2 regions of the Dermacoccus sp. GAS27A genome follow, and region 2 is predicted to be linked to the other one. Evidence: riboswitches for the same ligand, from Rfam matches in the RefSeq annotation. Region 2 holds a riboswitch; the other holds the start of a gene.
What was found. A riboswitch is a leader RNA that binds a small molecule or an ion and turns the genes downstream of it on or off. The one in region 2 is predicted to bind thiamine pyrophosphate.
Positions count from the first base shown of each region.

Region 1: linked by a shared signal. The riboswitch ahead of thiC (phosphomethylpyrimidine synthase ThiC) and the one ahead of ABH936_RS10830 (thiamine ABC transporter substrate binding subunit) in region 2 are both predicted to bind thiamine pyrophosphate.

Region 1 covers NZ_JBIYDW010000004.1:252,477-260,163, forward strand. The annotation lists gene thiC (phosphomethylpyrimidine synthase ThiC) at 1-1,626, opposite strand, end outside; TPP riboswitch at 1,716-1,830, opposite strand; gene ABH936_RS06260 (CE1759 family FMN reductase) at 1,924-2,634, opposite strand; gene ABH936_RS06265 (CE1758 family FMN-dependent luciferase-like monooxygenase) at 2,737-3,927, opposite strand; gene ABH936_RS06270 (RecB family exonuclease) at 4,221-5,066, opposite strand; gene ABH936_RS06275 (site-2 protease family protein) at 5,116-6,291, shown strand; gene ABH936_RS06280 (tRNA (adenine-N1)-methyltransferase) at 6,303-7,511, shown strand.
Region 2 covers NZ_JBIYDW010000009.1:81,355-89,041, forward strand. The annotation lists gene ABH936_RS10815 (circularly permuted type 2 ATP-grasp protein) at 1-744, opposite strand, end outside; partial or broken gene ABH936_RS10820 (DUF72 domain-containing protein) at 884-1,159, opposite strand; gene ABH936_RS10825 (DUF4235 domain-containing protein) at 1,537-1,872, opposite strand; TPP riboswitch at 2,143-2,251, shown strand; gene ABH936_RS10830 (thiamine ABC transporter substrate binding subunit) at 2,307-3,401, shown strand; gene ABH936_RS10835 (ABC transporter permease) at 3,478-5,085, shown strand; gene ABH936_RS10840 (ABC transporter ATP-binding protein) at 5,205-6,329, shown strand; gene ABH936_RS10845 (thioesterase family protein) at 6,353-7,195, opposite strand; gene ABH936_RS10850 (M1 family metallopeptidase) at 7,312-7,687, opposite strand, start outside.

The sequences.
Region 1 (7,687 bases), on a different contig from region 2:
CTTCGGCCCGCACATCGAGCAGAAGTGTGCCGTCTTCGCCGCCTCTGCGGGCAGCGATTCGTCGTGGAACTCGCGCGCGGTGTCGGGGTCGAGCGACAGGTTGAACTGGTCGTTCCAACGGAACTCGAAGCGCGCCTTGCTCAACGCGTCATCCCACGCCCGCGCGCCGGGGTGGCGCTTCGCTACGTCGGCGGCGTGCGCCGCGAGCTTGTACGTGATGACGCCGGTCTTGACGTCATCACGGTTCGGCAGCCCGAGGTGCTCCTTCGGCGTGACGTAGCACAGCATCGCGGTGCCACCCATCGCGATCGTCGTCGCGCCGATTGCGGAAGTGATGTGGTCGTAGCCGGGTGCGACGTCGGTGACGAGCGGGCCGAGCGTGTAGAACGGCGCGCCGTCACACCACTCCTGCTGCAGGCGCACGTTCTCCTCGACGAGGTCGAGCGGCACGTGCCCGGGGCCCTCGACCATGACCTGGACGTCGAACTGCCATGCCCGCTTCGTCAGCTCGGCGAGGGTGCGCAGCTCGGAAAGCTGCGCCTCGTCGTTGGCGTCGGCAGTGCAGCCGGGGCGCAGGCCGTCACCGAGGGAAAAGGCGACGTCGTAGCGGGCGAAGATCTCGCACAGCTCGTCGAAGTGGGTGTAGAGGAAGTTCTCCTCGTGGTGCGCGAGACACCAGCCGGCCATGATCGAGCCGCCGCGGCTGACGATGCCCGTGATGCGCTCGGCCGTCATCGGCACGTAGCGCAGCAGCACGCCGGCGTGGATCGTCATGTAGTCGACGCCCTGCTCGCACTGCTCGATGACGGTGTCGCGGAAGATCTCCCACGTCAGCTTGTCGGCCTCACCGTTGACCTTCTCGAGGGCCTGGTAGATCGGCACGGTGCCGATCGGGACGGGGGAGTTGCGGATGATCCACTCGCGCGTCGTGTGGATGTCGTCACCGGTCGACAGGTCCATGACGGTGTCGGCGCCCCACGTCGTCGCCCACGTCAGCTTGTCGACCTCCTCGGCGATCGACGACGTCACGGCCGAGTTTCCGATGTTCGCGTTGACCTTGACGAGGAAGCGACGCCCGATGATCATCGGCTCGCTCTCCGGGTGGTTGACGTTGGCGGGGATGATCGCGCGTCCGGCGGCGACCTCGTCGCGCACGAGTTCGACGGCGCAGTTCTCGCGCGCCGCGACGAATCGCATCTCGGGGGTGATCAATCCCTTGCGGGCGTAGTGCATCTGGGTGACGACGGCACCGTCCTTGGAGCGCAGCGGTGCGCGACGTTCGCCGCGCCACTCGTGGCTCGCCTCACCGCGTCGGACGGCCGAGCGGCCGTCGTCGAGCAGGGTGCGCTCTCGGCCGGCGTACGTCTCGACGTCGTCGCGCTCGGCGATCCACTCGGCGCGCAACGGCGGCAGCCCGACCTCGGGGTCACTGCCCGGGCCGGAGGTGTCGTACAGCTCGACGGGAGCGTTGGCCGCGCCGGTGCCGGGGGAGTTGTCGAGGATGACCTCGGTGTAGGGCACGCGCAGGCCGTCCGCGTCGCGGTACTGCTTGCGGCGCGCGGCGGCGCCGTCAGCCCGGGTATCGGGCGTTGTGACGGACGGAGTGGTCGAGTCGAGCGTCGTCATGTTGGTGCCTCCTTCGGATCGGACGAAGGCACGGCAAGACCCCACGCAGCAGGCGTCGACGAACGTCGGCACCGAACGGAGGATGAGCGACCATGAGGTCTCCTTGGCTGCCTGCGCCGGCATGATCCGGGTCAGGTCGGGTAGCGGTCGGAGCAGTATCAGCTCCCTCTCAGCCCTGTTCTCAGGACTCCCACGAAGGACACTTCCGACTATGGCACATCCCCGCAGACGAACGTGACGAAGGGGTCCGTCAGGTTTGTGACGAACCTGACGGACCCCTCCGGTCACGACTCGTGCTCAGCGGCGCAACATCTCTTCCATCGTCGGCACCGCGACGAACGGATCACGCGCCCGATTTCGCGTCTCGGCAAGCGTACGAACCGAGTTCGACGATGTTCTCGGCGCTTCCCCATCCTTGGACACGCGCGCGTCAGAATCGCCGTTCACCACCATGTCTGCTCCGCCGAGCATGCGCTCTAGCTGCTGCGTCAACTCATCGGCAGCCTCGCTCGCACGCGCTTCCAGGCTTCGCCCGGCCCAGTCGTCGGGCGCGGCGTAGACGGCCGTCGGCATGACGAGCGCCTTCATGTACGCGAACAGCGGTCGCAAGGCGGTGTCCGTCACCAGTGAGTGTCGGGCGGAGCCGCCCGTCGCGCCGACGATGACGGGCACGCCGCTCAGCACGCCGCCTGCAGTCGCGTCCCAGAACGACTTGAACAAGCCCGTGAAGCTCGCCTTGTACGTCGGCGTCACCGCGACCACGGCGTCGGCCGCGCCCAGTACCTCGTAGGCGTCCGCGAGCGCCGGGGGAGCGAACCCCGTCAACGACGCCGTCGTGATGTCGTGCGCCAGCGCCCGCAGGTCGATCCGCTCGACGACGACCTCGCCGCCCTGCTCCCGCGCACTCTCGACAACCGCGTCGCTCAGCAGCTGGGCGAGACGATGCGTCGACGATTCCTCACTCAGCCCGCCGCTGATCACGGCGAGGCGTGCCGTCCAGTTCGTCATCGTGTTCTCCTTCGTCTCGTTGTTCTGAGTTTGGGCCGAACGCCGCCGCCGGCGGCGCCCGCCGGGCCGGTCAGCCGAGTTGTCGGCGAACCGGGCTGATGCTCAACGGTCTTCGGCGCGCGTTCCCGTCACGTCGTCGGTCTGCGGAGCGCGCGGCACACCTGCCTCGACGCGGCCCATCTGACCGGCGTCAGCCGAGGGCGTGTCGGTCGCCTGGGCAGCGCGCGCAGCCAGCAGGCTGGCATGCGTCGGGGCATCAGGCACGCCGGCGGCGCGTGGGACGTCCATCTCGGCGCGCAGCTGCGGCACGACCTTCGTGCCGAGCAGCTCGATCTGGTGCATGACCTCGGCGTGCGGCAACCCGGCGTGGTCGATGAGGAACAGCTGACGCTGGTAGTCACCGACGTAGTCGCGGAAGCCGAGCGTGGCCTCGACGACCTCGTCCGGCGTGCCGACCGTCAGCGGCGTCTGACGCGTGTAGTCCTCCAACGAACCTGCCCCACCGTAGACCGGCGCGTGATCGAAGTAGGGGCGGAACGTCTCCATCGCCTTCGCCTTCGACTCGGCCATGAACACCTGCCCACCGAGGCCGACGATCGCGTCCTGCGCCCGGCCGTGACCGTAGTGCTCGAAGCGCTCCCGGTAGAACTGCACCATCTGCGCAGCGTGCTGCGGCGGCCAGAAGATGTGGTTGTGGAAGAAACCGTCACCGTAGTAGGCGGCCTGCTCCGCGATCTCGGGGCTGCGGATCGAGCCATGCCAGACGAACGGCGCGATGTCGTCGAGCGGGCGCGGCGTCGAGGTGAAACCCTGCAGCGGTGTGCGGAACTTGCCCTCCCACGTCACGTTCTCCTCGTTCCACAGGCGGCGCAGCAGCGCGTAGTTCTCGATGGCGAGCGGGATGCCGTCGCGGATGTCCTTGCCGAACCACGGGTAGACCGGGCCGGTGTTGCCGCGCCCCAGCATGAGGTCGACGCGGCCGCCGGCGAGATGCTGCGCGTAGGCGTAGTCCTCGGCGATGCGCACCGGGTCCGTCGTCGTGATGAGCGTCGTCGACGTCGACAGGATGATGTTCTTCGTCACCACCGCGAGGTTCGCCATCAGCACGGCCGGGTTGGCCGGTGCGACGAACGGCGGGTTGTGGTGCTGGCCCGTGGCGAAGACGTCGAGGCCCACCTCGTCGGCGAGCTTCGCCATCTCGACGGTGTTCGCGATGCGCTCGTGCTCGCTGACGGTGCGCCCTGTCGTCGGGTTCGTCGTGACGTCACCGACGGTGAAGATGCCGAACTGCATGAGGGCCTCCCTTGGTCCATGCATTCATGTAGTTGAAAATGCAACTACTTGCCGAACGGGACGGCGCGGCCGGTTATTCCAGCTGCGCGCCCGGTGACTCTGGCCCTGCGCGGCCCAACTGCGACTCCCGTACCCATCTGCGATTTTCGTCCACATTCGATGGACGTTGGTGAATGAGCGGTTGTCGTCAGCCTCGTCGCGGGGGCGGACGCAGTGCAGGAGGCGATAGATGCGCGCGACGCGCCACTCGGACGGTGGCTGCCGCTTCGACGACCGGCCCGAACGGTCATCCTTCAGTCGCCATCGACGTCTCCGAGGTCGCCGGTGGCGCGCGGATCGAGCGCGAGACGCGCCGCATGTTCGGGCAGCGGCGGGGGAGTGCCGCCCCATTCCGGGCAGAGCGCCTTGTGGTCGCACCACGAGCACGAGCGCGACTTCTTGGGCCGCCAGTCACCCGTCTGAGCACAGCGCTCGATCGCGCGCCACAGCGCTTTGAGCTTGCGTTCGAGCGCGAGCAGGTCGGCCTCGTCGGGTTGATAACGCAAGAACTGACTGTTGCCCAGGTAGACGAGTTGCAGCATGAGCGGCATGACGCCCCGCGTGCGCCAGATGACGAGCGCGTAGAACTTCATCTGGAACAACGCCTTGCCCTCGAACAGCTCCGACGGCGCGCGTCCCGTCTTGTAGTCGACGACGCGGATCTGCCCGCCGGGAGCGACGTCGAGGCGGTCGATGTACCCGCGCAGCGTGAGCCCATCGAGGTCGGCCTCGACGTAGAGCTCGCGCTCGGCGGGTTCGAGGAACTGCGGGTTCTCCATCGCGAACCACTTCTCGACGAGCTTCTCCGCATCACGCAGCCACACGGCGAGATCGTGCGGTGTGCTGCCCGCGAGTTCGGCCAGCTCCGGTTCATCGGTGAGCATGTCCTCCCAGGCATGGGGGACGAGGTCGAGCGCCCGCTCGAGCGTGCGCTTCGGGGCGTCGACGTCGAAGATACGCTCGAGCACCGAATGGACGAGCGTCCCCCGCGACGCCGCCGCACTCGGCGACTCCGGCAGCTTGTCTATGACGCGGAAGCGATAGAGCAGGGGGCACTGCATGAAGTCGGAGGCGCGCGACGGAGACAACGAAGCGGGCATCCGAGAAGTCTAATCGGCCCGGCGCACGAGACCCACATAGTCTTGGGGCATGCCCGAGCCCACACCCGGCCTCAAGATCGCCTCGCTGCGCGGCGTTCCCGTCTACATCGGACGCACGTGGCCGATCATCGCCGTCATCATCGTCGCGATCTTCGGCCCGCAGGTCGCCTCGCTGCACCCCGAATGGGGTTTCGGCGCGTACGTCGTCGGCATCGGGTACGCGTTGCTGCTGCTGCTCAGCGTGCTCGTCCACGAGGCGGCGCACGCCCTCGTCGCACAGGCTTGCCACTACCGCGTCACGCACATCGTCGCCGACCTCATGGGCGGCCACACGAGCTACGACACCCCCGACGCGACGCCCGGACGCAGCGCGCTCGTCGCCGCCGTCGGGCCGCTGTCGAACGCGGCGCTCGCGGTGATCGGCTTCCTCGGCCACCGCGCGAGTGACGGCGACGGCGCCGTGCCGCTGCTGCTCGGGGCCTTCGCGTGGAGCAACGCGTTCGTCGCGGCGTTCAACGCGTTGCCCGGTCTGCCGCTCGACGGTGGGTTCCTCGTCGACGCGCTCGTGTGGAAGCTGACGGGCAACCGCGCCACGGGCATGAAGGCCGCCGGCTGGTGCGGACGCATCGTCGCCATCGGCGTGGCCGCGTGGGCCGTGCTCGGGTTCGTACGCGCGCCCGGCTCGTTGTGGAGCCTCGTGTGGCTGCTGTTCATCGCCTCGTTCCTCTGGCGCGGCGCGAGCGTCGCCGTCAACGTCGGCATCAACCGCGAGTTCCTCGGCGGCATCCGAGTCGCCGACGTCATGCGCCCCGCCGTCGCCGTCCCCGCGAGCACGCCCGTCGCGGCGCTGCCGGAGACGGGCGACACGATCGTCCTCATCGACGCCGACGGCGCCGCGAGCGCCCTCGTCGCGCCCGGTGCGCACGTGCGGGTGCCCGTGGATCAGCGCCCACACGTGCCCGCGAGCGCCCTCGGCGAGGCCCTGCTGCCGCATGCGGGCGCCGTCATCTCCTCACCGCAGGACGACGTGATGGCGATCCTGCCCGCGTTCGAGGGCGATCCGACGCCGGGTGTCGTCACCGTCAGCATGCCGGTGGAAGGGCAGCCCGCAGCTGCCGACGACCCGGTCGCGCTGCGACTGGTCGGCATCGCGACGCTCGCCGACCTCGAGCGTGCGATGCAGCGTCACGCGCACGAGAGCGGCACCATGCCGCGGGGCGCCTAGACTTGCTCCCCATGAGCGAGAGCGATCAGACCCCCGCCCCGTCGACCGGCGCCGAGTACCGCCGCGGCCCCTTCCGGGAGGGCGAGCGCATCCAGCTCACCGACCCCAAGGGGCGCATGCACACGATCACGCTGACGCCCGGCAAGCAGTTCCACACCCACCGCGGTCACATCAAGCACGACGACCTCATCGGTTCGCCCGATGCGGTGACGGTGACGAACACGGCGGGCGTCGAGTACCTCGCGGTGCGTCCGCTGTTGAGCGACTACGTCATGTCGATGCCGCGCGGCGCGGCTGTCGTCTATCCGAAGGACGCCGGGCAGATCGTCACGATGGCCGACATCTTCCCCGGCGCACGCGTCGTCGAAGCGGGCGTCGGTTCGGGTGCGTTGTCGATGTCGCTGCTGCGCGCCGTCGGCGAGGACGGGCGCCTGTACTCGTTCGAGCGTCGCGAGGACTTCGCCGCCATCGCCGCGGGCAACGCGCGCGAGTTCTTCGGCGTCGACCACCCGGCGTGGAGCATCACCGTCGGCGACCTGGTCGAGGCGCTGCCGCAGACCGTCGAGTCGGGCACGATCGACCGCGTCGTGCTCGACATGCTCGCGCCCTGGGAGTGCCTCGACGTCGTTCACGAGGCGCTCGCGCCCGGCGGCGTGCTCATCTGTTACGTCGCGACCGCGACGCAGTTGTCGCGCGTCGCCGAGGCCGCGCGCGATCACGGCGGCTTCACCGAGCCGAATGCGTGGGAGAGCCTCGTGCGCGGCTGGCACCTCGAAGGCCTCGCCGTGCGCCCCGAGCACCGCATGCACGCCCACACCGGCTTCCTCATCTCCACGCGCCGCCTCGCCGACGGCGTCGCCGCGCCGCTCGTCAAGCGCCGCCCTGCCAAGGGTGCCTACGGTGACGACGGCGCTCCCGCCAGCGCCCCGGAGCCCACGCCCCACGACGCGTGGACACCCGAAGCCGTCGGCGAACGCCCCGTCTCCGACAAGAAGATGCGCAAGCTCGTGCGCTCGTTCGAGAACACCCCGACGGCACAGGCGCTCGCGGGCGATGACACCGCACGCGCCCCTGAGTCGGCGGCGCCGGCGGGCTCTGACGACGCTTCGGTGGCGCAGGCGAGCGCCGGCCCGGCCGCCGACGCGGAGACGTCCGTCGCTGCTGAACCGGACGCTGCCGCAGAGAACGCCGAGGCGCCCGTCGCAACCGATCAGGACTGACGCGAGGGTCGTCTCAGACGTCGTCATCGAGGCACGAGCCAGCCATCAGCGCCTCGTCGAACGAGCACGATCCACTTGGGTCGTGCTCGTTCGTCGTCGCGGGTGTGCGCAGGTCGATAGGGTGGAACGAGTGGCTGCTCGGGCCGCGCTTCGGTGCGCACGAGGAGCCGGACGGC
Region 2 (7,687 bases):
GATCTCGCCCCCGGCAACGCCACCGTCGACGAGTCTTGCGCTCGCGACGAGCGACTCGTGCAGCAGCCCGTACGTCCGGGTCGGGTGCTCGAGCGTCTCGGCGGGCGGCAGGATCTCGGCGAAGTGGTTCTCGAGCACCTCGCGGTTGATGTGCGTCATGCCGAGCCCGCCGGGCATGCGCAGGTTGTCCTCGAGCACCATCCACTCGCCGGACGCGGGCGAGACGAGGTCGAGGCCGCAGATGCCGGCGCGGACGAAGTCAGCGGGCACCCGCTGGCCGTCCTTGGACCAGCCGGGCGAGCGACGCAGCATGTCGGCGTCGACGCGGCCCGCCTTGATGATCTCGCCGGGGCCGTAGACGTCGCGCAGGAAGAGTTCGAGCGCACGGACGCGCTGCTCGGCGCCGGCGCTGAGCTCGGCCCAGCGCTCGGCCGAGATGATGCGCGGCACGATGTCGATCGGGTACGGGCGGTTGCCGTCCTCGGAGTTGATCGTCACGCCGAGCTCGGTCAGGCCCTTGCCGGCCGCTTCGAGGCGGCGCGACACCTCGTCGGGCCCGAGCGTCTCGATGCGCTCGATGACGGCCGCGTAGTCGGGGCGCAGCTCCGCATCGTCGGTGACGGATTCGTCGTGCACGCCCGGGGTCTCGGGTTCGTGCTCGCGGTATTCGCTGAACGCCTCGGGGACGATCTCGCCCTCTGCGCCCTCGTCGTTCGTCGCGTTCGTGCCCTGTGCGGTGGTCATGGGCACGACGTTACGGCAGACGGCTCACGTGCGCTCGCGGACGAGGCGGGCGGGTTCTGGTCCGTCGCGCGGAGGTGGGCGGATCTCGGGCGATGGCGGGCGAGGTGAGGGGCCGCATGGGTGAAGCAGGGCTGATCGGTCACGTGCGGTCGTGGACGAAGCGGCCCAGGGTCTGCGCGTTGGCGACGGCGGCGCAGTCGATGTCGTTGTTGAAGTACGCCCAGACGGTGCGTCCCTCGGTGAGCCAGCCGTTGATGCCGGTTGCCCATGCCTTGACGGTCATGCGGAACCCGCCGGGTAGGCGGCGGTGCCAGCCCTCGAGGCTCGTGAGTGCCGGCCAGCGGTAGTAGCTGGCGTTGAGTTCGACGGTGTCGAAGAGGTTCGCCGCGTAGTACTCGAGGCGCACGCGGTCGGCGACGCCTGCGGGGTGGACGGTGCCTTTCCAGGCGGCTTACGTCCCCCCTGACGTGCCGAGGCGCAGTTGCGCTCGGGTGGCCGTGCTCATGTCGTCAGATGCCACCGGAGCGCGGCGTGACGTTCGGCCGGGACGTGAATGTGGACGATGTTCGCCGAGGTGGACGTGAATCGCAAATGTGGACGTGATTCGTCGGTGTGGACGAAATTCGCGACGCTCAGTGATGCGTCGGCCCGAGACACGCGAGGAGGGCCAGGCAGAACCTGACCCTCCAAGCGGACGGCTCCATGCGCGACATGGACGCCCCCGAGTCTGCTGCACCGAGCGTGGGAGCCGAGCCCGCGAGGCTCCCACGCCGGAAAGCGGACGAAGGGGAATTACTTCATGACGACGACGGGCGCCTGGCTCTTGCCCTTCTGGGCTTCCTTGGCTTCTTCTTCGGCGCGCTTGACGAGGGCCTGCGGCGGGTGGCCGGCGGACTTGGTGAAGTAGTCGGCGGCGCGGCGTTCGGCGTACATCTTCGCGGCGGCGAGTGCGCCGGTGGAGATGGCGGCGTAGATCGCGGCTTCGATGATGCTGGCGTTCGGGTCCTTCGCGCTGCGCGGGCTCTTGCCGGTCGTCATCTTCCACGTCTTGGTGGCGGTGGTCGTCGCGATCTTGCTCGCGACGATGCCGGCGCCCATGCTCAGCACCTTCCACACGAGGTTGCCCATGGTGTTTCCCCTTACGTGTCGTCGGCCGTCGTGAGGCGTCGTCGAGCCTCGGGCCGTTGATGTCTTGGGTCCATCCTCGCGCGTGCATGTGTCGCTGCGCCAGTCGGCATGGTCATCGGCCCGGTCTGACGGGGGTGGGCGTCGTGGCGGTCGCCTCTTGCACGGGGGATCGGGCGTCGGCGTGAGGTGCGCACGAGCCGTCAGCGGGGATGCCGGAGTGCGAAGCGGGCCGAAGCGTGTCGTCCGTCGGTGGTCGGTGCTAATCTCGCGCTCGAACGACAGGGGAGCGCAGTGTGCGCTGAGATCGTGCCGCACCCGGCACCAAACCCTCGAACCTGACCCGGTTAGCACCGGCGGAGGAAGTCGAGTTCTCACTCGTCGCGCGTACGTGCGGGCGACGACGTCCCTCACTGGCCGTGAGGAGGAACGTTCACATGATGTCTCGTGGTGGCCGCGCCGTGCTGGCGCTCGCGTGCGTGGGTGCGCTGGCGGCGTGCAGCGTCGACAACAACTCGTCGGGGTCGAAGTCGAGTTCGGCGGGCGGCTCGGGTGCGTCGGGTTCGGGCGCGTCGAAGACGGTCACGTTGGTGACGCACGAGTCGTGGGCGCCCGACAAGAACGTCATGGCCGAGTTCACGAAGCAGACGGGCTACACCGTCAAGGTCGTGAAGTCCGGTGACGCCGGTGAGCTCGCGAACAAGCTCGTGCTGAGCAAGAACAACCCGCTCGGTGACGTCGTGTTCGGCATCGACAACACGTTCGCCTCGCGTGTCGCCACGAACGACGTCCTCGAGCCGTACAGCCCGAAGGGCGCGCCTGCGTCGGCGTCGAAGTACGAGCTGCCGGACGGCCAGGGCAAGGGGCAGCTGGCGCCGATCGACACCGCGTCGGTGTGCGTCAACGTCGACGACGCGTGGTTCACGAAGAACCACAAGACGAAGCCCGCTTCGTTCGACGACCTCGTCAAGCCCGAGTACAAGAACCTCATGGTCGCGCCGGGCGCGTCGTCGAGCTCGCCGGGCATGGCGTTCTTCCTCGCGACCGTCGGCCACTACGGCCAGGACGGCTGGGAGGCGTACTGGAAGAAGCTCATGGCGAACGGGCTCAAGCTGACGTCGGGCTGGAGCGACGCGTACGAGGTCGACTTCAGCGGCAGTGGCAAGGGCAAGCGTCCGATCGTCGTCAGCTACGACAGCTCGCCGGCGTTCACCGTCGACAAGGCGGGCACGTCGACGACGTCGGCGCTGCTCGACACGTGCTTCCGATCGACCGAGTACGCCGGTGTGCTCAAGGGAGCGAAGAACCCCGACGGCGCGAAGGCACTTATCAACTTCATGAACGGTGCGAGCTTCCAGAAATCGCTGCCCGACTCGATGTACGTCTTCCCCGTCGACTCGAACGTCGAACTGCCCAAGGCGTGGGCGGCGAACGCGAAGCAGCCGACGAAGTCGATCGAGGTGTCGCCCGCCGACATCGACAAGAACCGTTCCGAATGGCTGACGAAGTGGAAGGACGTCACGTCCAAGTGACGCCCGAGCGATGAACGGCACCCGTGATGGTCTGCGTCGCGGCGCACGAGACGGGGGCGCTCGCGCGCCTTTCGTCATGGCCGTGCTTGCCGTCGTCCCGCTCGTGTTCCTCGCGATCTTCTTCGCGTGGCCCGTCGCGGCGATGGCGGTGCGTGGGCTCGCGCCTGGTGGGCGCGTCGATCTGGGCGGATTCACGGACGTCCTGACGCGCCCGCGCATCCTGCGCGTGCTGTGGTTCACCGTGTGGATGGCGGCGCTCGCGACGGCGTGCTCGGTGGTGCTAGGTGTGCCCGTCGCGCACGCTCTGTACCGGTTGCGCGTGCCGGGGGCGGGGGTGTGGCGCGCGCTCGTCGTCCTGCCGTTCGTCATGCCGACGGTCGTCGTCGGCGTCGCGTTCCGGTCGCTGTTCGCCGACGGTGGCCCGCTTGCCTGCTTGGGCTGGGACGGCTCGTGGCAGCCGGTGCTGCTCGCGATGGTGTTCTTCAACGTGTCCGTCGTCGTGCGCACCGTCGGGCCGATGTGGGCGTCGCTCGACCCGCGCACGGCGGAGTCGGCGGCGGCACTCGGGGCCTCACCGCGGGAGGTCTTCCGGACGGTGACGTGGCCGCAGCTGCGCCCCGCCGTCGTCAGCGCCGCGAGCGTCGTGTTTCTGTTCTGCTCGACGGCGTTCGGCATCGTCCTCATGCTCGGTGGCCTGCGCTACTCGACGCTCGAGACGGAGATCTACTCCCTCACCGTCGAATTCCTCGACCTGCGAGCCGCGGCGGTGCTGTCAGTGACGCAGTTCGTCCTCGTCGCGGCGCTGCTCGTCGTCAGCGAACGCTCGCGCATCGGGCGTCATGACGAGCGGGTGCGACGCGGCGTGACGCAGCAGACGGCGCTGCGACGTCCTGGGCGCGGTGACGTGGCTGCCCTGACGCTCACCGCCGCCGTCGGGGCGCTCATCCTGGCGCCACTGGTGACGCTGCTCGTGCGCTCGCTGCGTTCCGATGGCGGCTGGACCGTGCAGCACTATCGCGGATTGGGTGACCTCGGGGTCGTCAGCGCGCTCTCGCAGAGCTGGCGCATCGCGATCGACGCTGCGTTGCTCGCGCTCGTGCTGGGGGTGTGCGTCAGCGTCGTCGTGTCGTGGCGCGCGGCGAGCCCGACGGGGCGGCGTGTCGTCCGGCTGCTCGACGCGGCGTTCATGCTGCCGCTCGGCGTCTCGGCCGTCACCGTCGGTTTCGGTTTCCTCATCACGCTCGACCGGCCGCCTCTCGACCTGCGTTCGTCGTCAGCGCTCATTCCGATCGCGCAGGCGATGGTCGCGCTACCGCTCGTCGTGCGCACGCTGACGCCCGTGCTGCGCTCGCTCGACCCACGTCCGCGCGAGGCGGCCGCCGCGCTCGGGGCCTCGCCGATCCGCGCATGGATGACGGCGGATCGGCCGGTGCTGTGGCGACCCTTCGTCGCGGCAGCCGGGTTCGCGCTCGCGGTTTCGCTCGGCGAGTTCGGTGCGACGGCCTTTCTCGCGCAACCTGATTCGCCGACGCTGCCCGTCGTCATCTACCAGCTGATCGGGCGCCCCGGCGACGCCAACTTCGGTGGCGCGATGGCAGCGTCCGTCGTGCTCGCAGCCGTGACTGGCCTCGTCATGGTGTCCGTCGACAAGATCGGCGGCGCCGCCGCAGGGAGGATGGGCTGATGGTGGGACGACTCAGACGAGGCGACGCCGGTTCGGTGCACACTGGCGGCACGCCGGTCGGCGAAGGGCGGGCTGACGGGAGGACGTCTCGTGGAGAGCGGCCCGATGGTGAGCGGGCCGTGGAGGCGGCGCGCGGGCTCGTCGTCAGCGGCGCCTGCGTGACGTTCGCCGGCCAGGAGGTGCCGGCGCTCGACGACGTCGACGTCACCGTCGACGCCGGGCGCGTGCTCGCCGTCCTCGGCCCGAGCGGCTGCGGCAAGTCGACGCTGCTACGCGCCGTCGCAGGGTTGCAGCGTCTCGACGCGGGGCGCGTCAGCTTCGACGGCGACGACGTGACGCGCGTGCCGACGCACAAGCGCGACTTCGCGCTGATGTTCCAGGACGGCCAACTGTTCGGGCACCTCGACGTCGCCGCGAACGTCGCCTACGGGCTGGCGCGACGTGGCGTGGGGCGCGCCGAGCAGGCCGCGCGCGTCGGGCAACTGCTCGACCTCGTCGGGCTGCCTGGCTACGAGAAGCGTTCTCCCGCAACGCTGTCCGGCGGTCAACAGCAGCGTGTGGCGCTCGCGCGCGCCCTCGCGGTGCGACCGCGGTTGTTGCTCCTCGACGAGCCGCTCTCGGCCCTCGACAGAGGCCTGCGCGAGCGGTTGTCGACCGATCTGCGGGCCATCCTCACGGCCGAGAACGCGACCGCACTGTTCGTCACGCACGATCACGGCGAGGCGCTCACCGTCGCCGACGACATCGCCGTCATGCGCGAGGGACGCATCGTCCAGCACGGTGCCGTGCGTGAGGTGTGGGCCGCGCCGTCCGACGAAGACACCGCCGGTTTCCTCGGCTTCACGACGACCCTGGACCCCGACGAGGCGGCAGCGGTGGGCCTCGCGCCGGGGCGTTGGAAGTTGCGTCAGAATGCGCTACGGGTGGCTGCGACAGGAACGGCGTCCGGCTCCTCTTCGGGAGACGGTGTCGCAATGCGTGACGCCGGGGCGACACATGGTTCCTCGTGGGGCGAAGCGGCCGAAGCGCGTGACGCCCGGGCCCCCCGCGCGCTGGCGGCGAGCGTCGTGCACAGCGCGGTGGCGGACGAGGTGACGCGCGTGAGCGTCCGGCTCGATGCGCTGCCCACGCTGGAGCTGGCTGCCGTGGCCTACCCCGGCGACGTCGAACCGGCCGCGCTCGAGCCCGGCGCCCGCGTCGGCGTCGTGCTCGACGCCTCCCAGGGCGTGCAGTTCACCCACTGACGATTCCCGGGCAACATCGCGCGTCAGAGCTTGCGGACCGTCAGGCTCTGCGCGATGCGTCCGACGGGGCCGTGGATGTCGTGCAGTGACGTCATCGTCACGCCGAGCCCGCTCTCGCCCATCGCGACGGTGGTGTCGAATCCCGTTGCGGTGGGGTCGGGTTGGCTGAAGAGGTGCACCGTCAAATCGACGTTGGGGTACATCCACTCGCGCGGGTCGACGCGGACGGCGATGCCGTTGGCGCCGTCGATGACGGAGAGGAAGTGCGTCGTCGGGGTGATCTGTTCACCCATGACGATCGGTAGCTGCGTGCGCAGCCAGACGCGGTGTCGGCCCGGCACGTAAGGTTCGGCCTCGTAACCGTCGAGGGAGTGGATGAAGCCGCCCGGCCACATGCTCGACATGCTGTAGGGCGTGCATTCTTCGAGGGGCGGCATGGCGGGCACGCCGGCGCCCGCCACCGGTGAGGAATCCTGCTTCGACAGACGCCACGCGCGCCCGACGATGATGGTTCGTCCGTCGACGCTGAACGTCGCTTCGACGAGTTCGATCGTGCGGCCGGGGCGGATCGTGCGCACCGACACAAGCGTCGGACGCAGCGGGATGAAGCCGAGGACGTCGAAGGTGATCTTCGCAAGCTGCATGTCGTCGCGCGGCTCGTGCTGTTCGATGCAGTGCACCATGAGCCCTGCCGACGCGGCGAGGTGCTGCTCGCCCTCGTTCCAGGCGCCCTGCACGTGGATCGTCGGATTGAACAGGCGCGCGCCCTCGGGGGCTCCTTCGGGGGTCTCGAGGCGGGGAATGAAGTAGGCGTCGACGTCCTCGCGCGGCGTGAACGCAGGAAGCTTGGGTGCATCAGCTGGCATGCCCTCACCCTACCCATCTGGTGTGACCTGGATCGCTTCGGTGGCGGCGCCGCGTACCCATCTGCGATTCCTGTCCACACTTGCGATTCTTGTCCACATTCAATGGCTCGAGCGGGTCAGACGCGCGTGGAGCCTGGCCCAGGCAGCTGCGGCAGGGGGAGGGTCTCGAGCCACTCGGCGATGAGGGCGCCCACGGGTTCGACGCCGGCTGCGGCAGCCACCTCGTCCGCGAGCCGCACGAACTGCTGCGTCGTCACCGTCTTGCCGGTGTTCTCGGACACCCATCGCTGCAGCAGCGTGAAGAACGCGGCGTCACCCATCGTCAGGCGAAGGGCGTGCAGCGTCAGCGCTCCGCGCTTGTAGACGCGGTCGTCGAACATGTCCTTCGGGCCCGGATCGTGCAGGCGCAGATCCTGCGGCAGCCGCGACAGGCGCAGCCACGCCTCGCGCGCCCGCTGGTCGGCGCTCCCGAGATGGATCTCCTCGCTCCAC